Regions from separate parts of the Ruegeria sp. N10 genome, predicted to be linked through region 2. Evidence: riboswitches for the same ligand, from Rfam matches in the RefSeq annotation. Region 2 holds a riboswitch; the other holds the start of a gene.
What was found. Region 2 has a riboswitch for cobalamin ahead of ACR0JI_RS18785 (hypothetical protein). Riboswitches for the same ligand answer to the same signal wherever they lie in the genome.
Positions count from the first base shown of each region.

Region 1: linked by a shared signal. The riboswitch ahead of ACR0JI_RS00320 (DUF1636 family protein) and the one ahead of ACR0JI_RS18785 (hypothetical protein) in region 2 are both predicted to bind cobalamin.

Region 1 is NZ_JBQFLY010000001.1:65,574-71,489, reverse strand. Features, by position in the region: gene ACR0JI_RS00340 (TolC family outer membrane protein) at 1-1,198, opposite strand, end outside; gene ACR0JI_RS00335 (protein-L-isoaspartate O-methyltransferase family protein) at 1,293-1,946, opposite strand; tRNA gene ACR0JI_RS00330 (tRNA-Cys) at 2,171-2,244, shown strand; gene ACR0JI_RS00325 (NAD(P)-dependent oxidoreductase) at 2,422-3,417, opposite strand; cobalamin riboswitch at 3,520-3,724, shown strand; gene ACR0JI_RS00320 (DUF1636 family protein) at 3,819-4,193, shown strand; gene cobW (cobalamin biosynthesis protein CobW) at 4,198-5,253, shown strand; gene cobN (cobaltochelatase subunit CobN) at 5,257-5,916, shown strand, end outside.
Region 2 is NZ_JBQFLY010000019.1:8,315-14,230, forward strand. Features, by position in the region: gene ACR0JI_RS18775 (DNA polymerase III subunit gamma/tau) at 1-1,364, opposite strand, end outside; gene ACR0JI_RS18780 (protein-tyrosine phosphatase family protein) at 1,537-2,049, shown strand; gene ACR0JI_RS18785 (hypothetical protein) at 2,041-2,448, opposite strand; cobalamin riboswitch at 2,540-2,758, opposite strand; gene ACR0JI_RS18790 (alpha/beta hydrolase family protein) at 2,892-3,749, shown strand; gene rsgA (ribosome small subunit-dependent GTPase A) at 3,786-4,814, opposite strand; RNA gene ffs (signal recognition particle sRNA small type) at 4,973-5,071, opposite strand; gene ACR0JI_RS18805 (bifunctional 2',3'-cyclic-nucleotide 2'-phosphodiesterase/3'-nucleotidase) at 5,111-5,916, opposite strand, start outside.

The sequences.
Region 1 (5,916 bases), on a different contig from region 2:
GCAAATCCTGCTGTGCATTCAATACATCCAGAGTTGTTCGCGCGCCCAGAGTCGCCTCTTCCCGGATGCCATCAAATGCCACCTGCGAGGCGTTAACGCGCTCGGTTGACGCCCTCAAACTGGCGCTGGCCGCCTGAAACGCCGCATACCGGTCGGTCACACCCTGCGTGATGTTCTTTTGAACGTTCAGAAGATTCGCACGCGAGGCATCGCGGCTGGCCATCGCGCGGCGCACATTTGCCGCCAACCGGCCACCTGCGTAGATGGGTTGATTGAAGTTCAGCGACACGGTCGCGTCGTTCACATAGTCATTATTGTCATAGCGCTCGGACACGCCTGCATCGGCATTCAGGCTGACATTCGGCCCAAGGTTGGCCCGCTGTTGCTGCACGACCAGATCGAACGCCCTGACCTGATGCTGTGCCGACAGAATGGCCGGGTGGTTGCGTTGCGCCAGGTTCACAGCTTCAGCTTCGGAACGCGGCAGATTGGGCAGGCTCGGCTGGCCAGCCGTTCGCCCCGGTGCCTTTCCGACCGCGTTCACGTATTCGGCCTGGGCAATGCTCAATTCACCGCGTGCCACAGCCAGATCCGCCTGAGAGCTTGCCAGCTGCGCTTCGGACAATGCGACGTCCGTCCGGGTTACTTCGCCCACTTCGAAGCGGTCATTCGACGCCCTAAGTTCCTCTGCCGACACATCCACGTTGTTCTGGCGGATCGCCACGGTCTCTTCCTGCAACAGGACGCCCAGATAGGCATTTGCTGCGCGGATAAGAACCTGTTGTTCGATATCGATCAGGGTTTGCCGGGTCGATAGCACCGTTTCCTGCGCCGACTGCTTGCCCAGCACCGACGCGCCGCCATCATACAAAAGCTGGCTCAGCGTCAGGCCCGAAAAGAACCGCGACGGCTCGTTTGTCGTCACGACGTTATTGACCCGCGAACGGGTGTAATCCTGGCTGACCTGCACGGTCCAGTTGATGATTGGCCGCAACGCAGAAAGCGCAATGGCCACATCTTCATCCGCCGCGCGCAGCAACGCCCGGTTCTGCTCAAGCAAACCACTGGTGTTATACGCGCCGATGAACGCATCCGTTATGTTGTCTGCCCACGCTGCACGCCCTGGCATCACGCTCATGGCAAGTCCTGCGGTCACAGCAAACGCCCTGACCAGCTTACCTGTCGCCGAACCACGCATACCAAAATCCTCTCAAACGAAATTACACTGCCCTACAGGCAGTTTGCGGCCTTCTTTTCAACTAATCAAGGCGATAGAAAAATCTATCGGCGGACTATAGCGAAAATGCACACTCTGCCGAAAAACCTTCCAGAACCGGCGCATGGGCATTGAACACATCACGCCAACTGACGCGACCACCGGTTTTTCGACCGATCCGCACGGTACCCAGGTTGCTGTTGACAAACAGACACACAATCCGACCGTGGTCCTTGAGCTGATCCAACAGGGCATCGGGCACCTGCTCGACACCGCCCTGCACCATGATCGCATCATAGGGGCCGTGTTCCGCCACACCCTGTTCCAACGCGCCGACGTGGATGATGGCGTTGTGCACGTCAGCCTCGGCCAAGAGGTTTTGCGCCTCGGCTGCAAGGGTTTCGTCGCATTCAACACCCACAACCAACTCAGCCATCCGTGCGGTGACAGCCGTGGAATATCCCATTGCCGGAGCGATATCGAGGACCATCTCATCCTTGGATATGTTCAGCACGTCCAGCATTTTAGCCAGGGTCCGCGGCTCCAGCATGCTGCGCCCTCCACCCAGATCAATCAGGCCGTCCACATAGGCCGCCTCGCGTTGAGAATCGGGTACGAAGCTTTCCCGCGGAACACTCAGCATAGCCTCAATGATCGGGAACTTGGTGACGTCAGAGGGGCGGATCTGTGTATCAACCATTGTGCGGCGCCGGGCTGCGAAGTCAGTCATTGGATATCTCGTCTCATTCCCAAAGATGTCGGGCTTGTGCCATATCCTGAACCTTCCAGCAACGCCCCTGTTGCCGCAACCTGAATCGTGATCACCTTCTTGGGCATGGACTTCGGCAAATTTCAGTCTTGCCGGCAAATTCGCACGCAATCCACTGGACGCCCCAGAGGAAAGCTGTTAAAAACCCAATCACACCACGGCAAGTATTTGATTTTACTTGAAAAGGCGAGTTGGCGGAGTGGTGACGCAGCGGATTGCAAATCCGTGTACACCGGTTCGATTCCGGTACTCGCCTCCAATCACATCAAAATCGCTGACTTAACCCCGCAGTACACGCGTGCGACGCTCGGTATTTCAAGACGTTCAAGGCCCGCGATTCTGTCGAATTGCGGGCCAGATATGGCGTGTTTTTCGGAACTCCTGCCTACCCCTGCTCGTTCAAGGGGCCCGATTTTGTCTGGTATGTGCTTTACGTTCAGGCGCGCCCTTGTGGCACAACCTCGTATCCCGGCTCCTCCGGCTCATCATCCGTCATTTCGGCAGGGAAGCCCGGGGCGGTGATATCCAGGCCAGTTGCCTCTTCCAGCCGCTTGATAATATTTGGTGAAAGCTCGCGTTCGCCATAGCGTGCGATACCATCGTTAAAGATATTGATCATCACCGGGTTTATTTCCAGCGGCACCCCGGCGCGGTCGGCGACCTCCTGAAACAGACCGATATCCTTCTTCACCAGATCCATGGTGAAGGAAATATCGCGCGACCCGTTCAAGATGACCTGACTTTCGGTTTCGTGCACGAAGGACGTGCCGGACGAGATTTTGATCGCCTCATAGGTCGTGTTCAGATCCATCCCCGCAGCCTTTGCCGTAACCAGTGCTTCGGCGCAGGTGATCAGGTTGGCGGTGGCAAGATAATTGGTCATCACTTTCAGCACCGAGGCCGAGCCCAGTTCGCCGGTGTGCAAAACCCGACGACCCATTGTCGTCAGGAACGGCAGAATTCGTTCAAACGTTTCCCGGTTACAGCCCGCAAAGATCGAGATATTGCCCGTCGCGGCACGGTGGCACCCGCCAGAAACCGGGCAATCGACGGCCGCACCGCCGCGCGATATGACTTCGGCACCTAGGCGTTTGACTTCGGCCTCGTCCGTGGTCGACATCTCCATCCAGATCTTGCCGGGGCCCACTTCGGGCAACATCTCCTGCATGACTGCGTCCGATGCTGCCGGAGACGGCAGACAGGTGATCACCGCATCGCAATCGCGCATCAACTGGGCGGGCCCCTCAGCCGCCTTTGCACCTTTGGCGACAAACTCGGCCACCAGATCCGCGTTCAGGTCATGCACAGTCAGATCAATGCCGTTGCGCAAAAGGGATCCCGAAAGCTTGCCGCCTACGTTACCCAGACCGATAAATCCCACTTTCATATGACGCATCTCCAAGTTCGTCGTTTTCCCGTCATGCGACCACATACCGAACACATTCTTCATGCCGCCGAACGACGCCTACAGGTCGCTTTTTTCTCCTTGGCTTATTTGTTGCGCGCGAACCGCTTGACAAGCGGGTCAGCGGTGCCGCATGTCCCTTTCGTTGGTGTCGGCGACAGCCGATGAAAAGGGAATGCGTCAACGGTTCATCCGCCAAGCGCAGCCGCCCCCGCGACCGTGACCGGAGAGGATGCCCAATGCCACTGGCCTGTGCCGGGAAGGCGGGACATCCGACAGAGCGACCGCTCTGGCATCCGCAAGCCGGGAGACCTGCCAACACCCGAAGTTGAAACCGGGCGGGGTGTTCCGGTGTCGGGTCCATGTGCAGACGTGGTGCCCGCATGAAACCCCGTCCCCCGCGAAGAGGATTTGGGGGGATGAGAGACATGACCGAGAACGCACCGGTAGAGCTACTGGTCTGCACGACTTGCCGCCGGGGTCTGCCCGTCGAGGATGACGCTGAGCGACCCGGCACATTGTTGCACAAGGCCCTGGAACAGGCTGTCCTGCCGGATGGTATCACTCTGAAACCGGTCGAATGCCTTTCGAACTGCGATCAGGGCTGTTCCATCGTTCTTCGGGGCGGGCCGGATCGCTGGACCTTTGTTTACGAGAATCTGAACGAAATCGATCACGTCGATGTCATCATCGATGGCGCGACTAAGTATCTGGCCACAGGCGATGGTCTGGTGAAATGGCGCGACCGTCCTGAACATTTCCGCAAAAATTGCGCCTCGCGCATTCCCCCGATTGGAGCCTGAGATCATGTCGAACCTTGAAAAACTCCCCGTCACTGTGATCACCGGCTTTCTGGGCTCGGGCAAAACCACGCTGGTGCGCCATCTGATGCAGAACCCGCAGGGCAAGCGCCTTGCGATTGTTGTTAACGAGTTTGGCGATGTGGGTGTTGATGGCGACATCCTGAAGTCCTGCGCGATTCCGGAATGCCCTGCGGAAAACATCATGGAACTGGCAAACGGCTGCATCTGCTGCACCGTGGCCGATGATTTCATCCCGACCATCGAGGCGCTGATGGCGCTGGAACCGCGCCCGGATCACATTTTGATCGAAACATCCGGCCTTGCACTGCCCAAACCGCTGCTGAAAGCGTTTGATTGGCCTGATATCCGTTCGAAGATCACCGTTGATGGCGTTATTGCGCTGGCCGATGCCGAGGCCGTGGCCGCCGGTCGCTTTGCTCCGAACGTTGAAGCGGTGGATGCCCAACGGCTGGCTGATGACTCGATCAACCACGAAACACCCTTGTCCGAGGTGTTCGAGGATCAGATCTCGTGCGCGGATATCATCCTGCTGACCAAGCCCGATCTGGCAGGTCCCGAAGGTGTCGCGAAAGCTAAACAGATCATCGCCGCTGAGGCGCCGCGCCCGCTTCCCGTCGTCGAGGTTGCCGAGGGTGTCGTCGACGTTCGTGTCGTGCTTGGCCTTGAGGCTGCCGCCGAAGATGACATGGACGCGCGCCCGTCACATCACGATGGCCATCACGATCATGAGCATGACGATTTCGAAAGCATCATCGTCGAGTTGCCGGAACAGACCGACCCGGCGGAACTGGTTGCCAGGATTGAACGTCTGGCAACTGAGCTGAATATCCTGCGCGTCAAAGGCTATGCCGCCGTCACTGGCAAACCGATGCGCCTGCTGGTTCAGGCTGTCGGCGTACGGGTTCGTCACCAATACGACCGCCCGTGGGAGCCCGGTGAAGAGCGCCGCTCGCGCCTGGTCGTCATTGCCGAACATGACGACATCAAAGAGGCTGAGATCCGTGATATCCTAGTGGGTGTGACCGAGGTTGCCGAGTAAGTCATGCACGTCGTCTTTCGCGAAAGCCACGGGCTCGAGGAAACCGAGACCCCAACCGATCTGGGCCAAAGCCCGGCTGATCTGGTTGTACTGTCCTTTTCCGACAGTGACCTGGGCGCTTTCGCGGCGGGCTGGCATCGCGGCGGCGGACCTGAGGGGCGGATGCCAACCTTGCGACTGGCCAATCTTGCAGCATTGAAACACCCACTGTCCGTCGACACCTATGTTGAACAGACACTTGAAGGCGCAAAGGGCATCCTGATCCGTCTGATCGGTGGCGTGCCCTATTGGTCTTACGGGTTGCAACAGGTTCTGGCACTGGCACAGGCCAAAGGCATCGCGCTGGCCGTTTTACCGGCGGATGGGCGCGAAGACACTCGGTTGGATGAGTATTCGACCCTGCCCCTCTCGACCCTGCGGCGGCTGGCACATCTGTGTGATACCGGCGGAGAAGTCGCCGCGCAGGCCGCATTGGCACAGATGGCGTTAGCAGCAGGGCTTTATGCCGGCCCGGTGATGGGCGCGAAAACCCTGCCCGAATGCGGTGCGTGGTGCCCGGAACAGGGTGTCATCCCGGTGGATTGCGCGTTCGTGAACGATGCTAAACGCATTCTCGTAACCTTCTACCGCGCTTATCTGACATCAGCAGACACAGCCCCGGTC
Region 2 (5,916 bases):
AGTTCCACCACATGCCCGAAGGTTGGATAGCGGGCCAGGGCCGTCTGTGCATCCTGCGACAGTGCGGCAACCGGTGCGCCACCCGCTCCGCGCGGGGGCGATGTATAAGCAGGCGGCGGGGTCGCGTTGGATTGCGTTGCCACCGGGGCCTGTCGCGACATTGACATGCCTCCGCCCGGCCCGCCGGGAGGCGGAGGTGGGGTGTCTTGCAGCCGTTTGATCAGTTCTTCGGGGCTGGGCAAATCAGCGACATGCGTCAGCCGGATAACAGCCATTTCGGCGGCCATCATCGCGTTGGGCGCGGCAGAGACTTCCTCCAGCGCCTTCAGCAGCATTTGCCACATCCGGGTCAGAACCCGCATCGGCAAGGCCTCGGCCATGTGCTGGCCCCGTGTGCGTTCGTCGGGGGAAACCGTCGGGTCCTGGGCCGCGTCAGGTGTGATCTTTACGACGGACACCCAATGCGTGATTTCGGCCAGATCGCGCAGCACGGCCAGAGGGTCTGCGCCTTCCGCATATTGACCGCTCAGTTCAGTGAGCGCCCCTGCCGCGTCACCGCGCAGGATCATGTCCATCAGGTCCAGAACCCGTCCACGATCGGCCAGACCCAGCATCGCACGGACCTGATCTGCCGTCGTCTCACCGGCCCCGTGCGAGATTGCCTGATCGAGCAATGAGGTCGCGTCGCGGGCCGACCCTTCTGCAGCGCGGGTGATCAGCGCCAGTGCGTCGTCGGCAATCTGCGCGCCCTCGGCCCCGGCGATCTTGCGCAGCAGACCGATCATGTCTTCGGGCTCAATCCGGCGCAGGTCAAAGCGCTGACACCGCGACAGAACCGTGACCGGCACTTTGCGAATCTCGGTGGTCGCGAAGATGAATTTCACATGTGCGGGCGGTTCCTCGAGCGTCTTGAGCAGCGCGTTGAATGCGCTGGTCGAGAGCATGTGAACCTCGTCGATGATGTAGATCTTGTAGCGCGCGCTGGCGGCGCGATAGCGGACACTGTCGATGATCTCGCGGATATCGTTGACGCCGGTACGGCTGGCCGCATCCATTTCCATCACATCGACATGGCGACCTTCCATGATTGCGACGCAATGCTCGCACTGACCGCAAGGCTCTGTTGTCGGCCCTCCGGTTCCATCCGGTCCAATGCAGTTCATGCCCTTGGCGATGATCCGCGCCGTGGTGGTTTTTCCCGTTCCGCGAATGCCGGTCATGATAAAGGCCTGCGCAATCCGGTCGGCCTCAAAAGCGTTTTTTAGGGTGCGCACCATAGCATCTTGACCCACCAGGTCGGCAAAGGTTTCCGGGCGGTATTTGCGGGCGAGAACCTGATAGGCGGGGCTGGGCGTGTCTGTCATGTCTACTCGCTCGGATTCGGTGCTTCGGCACAGCGTAGTGGCGGCGGCAGTCCGCGTCCACTGTGGGGCGAGATGATTTTTTGTTTCAGAAACGGACTGGTTTCCAACTAAACTGGACCAGCGGATTTAATGACTCATTTTGTAAAGAGTACCTTGGGGGAGGACGCACTTCATGTCGCAGCTGGTCATTTTTGCTCTGCAGGTCGGAGGCGGAACGCTTGCCCTTACTTCAATGCCAGGGCGTGGCGGGGATTACGCCACCGATCTGGATACGATTGCGGCGTGGAAACCAGGCCTTGTGATTTCAATGACGACGGATGTCGAAATGCTTCAGGATGGCGCGCAGCACTTTGGCAGTGACATCCAAAGCCGGGCCAGCCGGTGGGTTCACCTGCCGATCGAAGATTTTGGAGCACCGACGCAAGCGGTTCGGAAGGCCTGGCCAGAGGTCAGCGCCACGGCCCGACACGCACTGTCGGGCGGTGGCCGGGTCCTTGTACACTGCCGTGGGGGGTGTGGCAGATCCGGGATGATTGTTCTGCGACTGATGGTTGAATGCGGTGAACGCGCCAGCGACGCACTGGACCGCTTGCGGGCCGTGCGCCCCTGCGCTGTCGAAACCGATGCGCAGCTGGCCTGGGCGTCCCGGATCACCCCGGCACAGGTGGAAGTGGGATCAAGCTGAAAGCTGCTGTGGCGCGTAGCCGGTTTTTTGGGGGCGGATCGTCGAAACCTCGATCATGGCGCAAGGCAGGTTCGCGATGGTGCCCGAGGGCAGCGTGCTGAATGTAGGTCCAAAGATCAAATCAGCATAGGCATCCAGATCCCGAGTTGCCGTGTCAGGGTGTGTTCCACAGAAAATGCGAACGCTGCCGGATCGCGCTCTGATCGTTGCCATGCACCCTTCTGCGCAATGTGACAGCGCGCTGCTGCCTTCAAATTCGAAATCCTCGCTGGTGGCCGAAACCGCCTGCGCCATGGCTTCCGAAATCGAGCGGGCCAGTCGCGCCAAAGCCGGGCAGGTTTTCCCTGTCCGCTGGCACACCGTTGCGCTGTATTCGTGTGATTTTGTCTTCCAGATCATCCTGCGCCCTCCGCGCGTGGTGGGCTGGAATATTGGGGCAGGTGGGACAGCATTTCGCCGTCAGGACCTGCCCGGACACCCCGCCCGAGTTTCGGTTTCAGTTCCGATGGCAGGTCTCCTGACTTGCGGGTCATTGCTCTGCCGACCTTCCCAGCCCATAGGCCAGTGGTATTTCGGCATTGCTTACCGCTTACAGTTGCGGGGGCAGTCGCGGACTTGGTTGATGTCTGTGTGACCAGACAAACCGCACCGTGTTCCCTTTTCATCCCGACCTCTTGTAGGGGCCGGAAACCATCACACAACCGCTAGCGTCTGATCGCGTTCCGAGTCAAGCCGATCTTTAGGCCGGACGTTTGGTCATGCTGGATGCGGATTATGTTCCGGCCTAGTGTCGTCGGCATTGAAGGCAGGCAAACCGATTGTTTCAGTGAAAGCCGGGGATCATGTTGGATACGGAACAGACGGTGTTGATCGAAGATTTCAGCTTTCCGTCAGGGTCCGTGACCTTGTCGGCGCGGTTGTACCGGCCTGTGGGTGAGCCGGAAACCGTTGTTGTGCTGAACAGTGCTACAGGTGTGCCGCGTGACTATTATCGCCATTTTGCGCGATGGCTGACTACCAAGCGGGGGATGGCTTGCCTGACCTATGACTATCGGGACTACGGGCTTTCGTTGGTCGGCCGCCTGAAAGACGCGCGTGCAACAATGGCGGATTGGGCGTTGATCGATATGCCTGCGGCACGGGCCGAGATGCGCAGGCGGTTTCCAAAGGCGCAGCACTGGACCATTGGTCATTCGGTCGGTGCGATGCTGGGGCCGGTGCAGCCGGATATCAATCAGATCGACCGTATGATCTGTGTGTGTTCGGGGCTGGTGACTTTGAAAGATCACCCATGGCCCTATCGGGGGTTGGCGGGGCTGTTCTGGTATGGCCATGCACCGCTGATGGTGCGGGTGCTTGGCTATCTGCCTGGCAAAGCAATCGGGTTTGGCTCGGACCTGCCAGCCTCGGTATACTGGCAATGGCGCAAATGGTGCACAGCTCCTCTTAGCTACGTTCCCGAGATCGGGCAGAATTTGCCTGATGCGCATTGGGGCAGTTCTGGAACACCTGTGGATCTGTTCACGTTCGAAGACGACCAGATGGTTCCGCCCGAGGCGGTTTGGCGCCTTGCCGATCTGTATGGCCCCGGGGCCAGACGCTACCTTCTGAAGCCTGCCGAATTTGGGCTGCCGGAGATTGGTCACATAGGCGCATTTGCCCGGCGCAATGCAGCGGTCTGGCCGCGCCTGATCGCCTGATCAGACGCGACGCAGGTTTTCCATAACACCTTGCAGCTATGGCCGTTTGCGAAGCTTCTTGTCCTGCATGACACCGCGGACCATCTTGCCGAACGCCTTGTCCCGCGCCCGCGATTGCGCAACGGTTTCCGAGTTTCGTTGATCTTCGCGCCGCAGCTTGCGCCAACGGTCCAGCCGCGCCGGATCAAGAACGCCTTTGCCGATTGCGTTCTGCACGGCACAGCCGGGCTCGGTCTCGTGCTGACAATCCGAAAAGCGGCAGCTTTGGCCAAGCTCTGTGATGTCCGAGAACACGTTGTCGATTCCGTTCTGAGCGTCCAGCAAACGCAATGCGCGCATTCCCGGCGTGTCGATCAGCCAGCCACCGTTACCCATCCGGTGCAACGCGCGCACCGTTGTCGTGTGCCTGCCCCGTGCGTCGTCTTCGCGAATTCCAGAGGTGGCGAGGTTTTGATCCGTCATGGCGTTGCTGAGCGTCGTTTTACCCACGCCCGACGACCCGACCAGCGCGCCGGTCTGGCCTTTGGGGCACCATGCCAGAACCTTTTCGATATCTGCCGGGTCCAGCGCATTGATCGCCAGTACCGACAAAAAAGGGTCCAGAGATTGCACTTGTCCCGAGAAACTGCCGGGGTCATCCGACTGGTCAGCTTTCGTCAGGACAACGACAGGATAACATCCGGCCTGATGTGCCAGCGCCAGATAACGTTCCAGCCGGGGCAGGTTGAAATCGGCGTTGCACGAGCTGACGATGAACAACACATCGACATTGGCTGCAATCAGTTGTGTTGCGGCACCTGTACCGGCAGCCCTGCGTTGCAGCAGGCTGCGCCGGTCCAGAATGTGACGCACGCGGTTTTCGGCGTCGGCAAGGACCCAATCCCCAACGGCATATGAACCGGTCGGATTATCCGGTGTCAGCAAAGGGATATCACCATCCGGGCTCAGCCCGATCAGACGGTCCCGATGTACCGATGCGATACGAAAGGGCGTGTCAGAAGGAAAAACCGCATGCTGCGCGGCAAAGTAAGAGGACCATCCCAGGTCCGAAAGCGTATAAGACATTTATCTGCCTGTTTTCAGAAACAGCAATGCCAACGGATGGCATGCGCGCATCCGCAGGTCGTGTGTTCAGGCAGTCCGGTGATTCCGGTGAATCAGAACCAGTCTGCCCGAAGGGTTTTCACTACAATCATAAAGCCCTCCTGTGGCTGTGGTTCACGAAGTGAGAGGTTGGACATCGACCCAAGCGGGGCTCGTTGTGGCTGCTTCCTTCCGGACCTGACCAGGTTGGCGAGGCGCTCGCCCGCGCCAACCTCTCGAGTCCGGATATAGGGAAGGCAACGGGAAAAGACAACCCGTCAGAGCGTCAGGCGGATGCGTTCAAATCCCCTGCCATCCGAGCCCAGCAACACGGGATCGAACCTGCGCAACTCATCCAAATATTTCGGGGCGCCCGGACCTGTGCGAAGAATTGTTGTCACGCCCCGCTGCGGTATCAGCGAGAACGGGTAGGGCTGCGTGACGATCGGATCGGGCGGAAGGTGCTGCGCCAGGTAATCCCGCACAAGGTCCTTGATGCTCAGCGGTGGCAGGCTGATGAACTCAGACGTTGTCGCATGCGGGAAATGCCCGCCTCCGCTGGCGCGGTAATTGTTCAGCGCCATAACGAACATCTGCTCCGGTCGTACGGGGCGGCCTGCATATGTCAGATCGCTGATCCGCCTGTGGTCTGGATGGATCATTTTCCCCTGCGCATCGTATCGAGGCGGCTGAGTAGGGTCGATCTGATAAGACAGTCCAAACACGATGTCGAAATTGTACCCGGCCCGTTCAGGGTTGATCAGTTCGGGCTCGGAACCGGGCTTTAACTGGTTGAATACGCTGGCCGACATCTCCAACCAGTCCAGCAGATGCGCACCGCTGATCCGGATTGCGCGCAGCTCGTTGGGAAACACATGCAGATCTGCGACATGGCGCAAACATATTTCTCCGGCGGGTACCTCGGTATAATGGCGGGGGCCTGAGCGCCCGCCGGATTTGGCAGGCGAAACAACCGACAGAATCGGCAGATCCGCCAGGTCTGTTCCCTGCAAAAGCGGGCGCAGTGCGGCGGCTTGCGCCGCAGCTACAAGGTTCAGCCCGCGATCCGGCGCACAGCAACTGA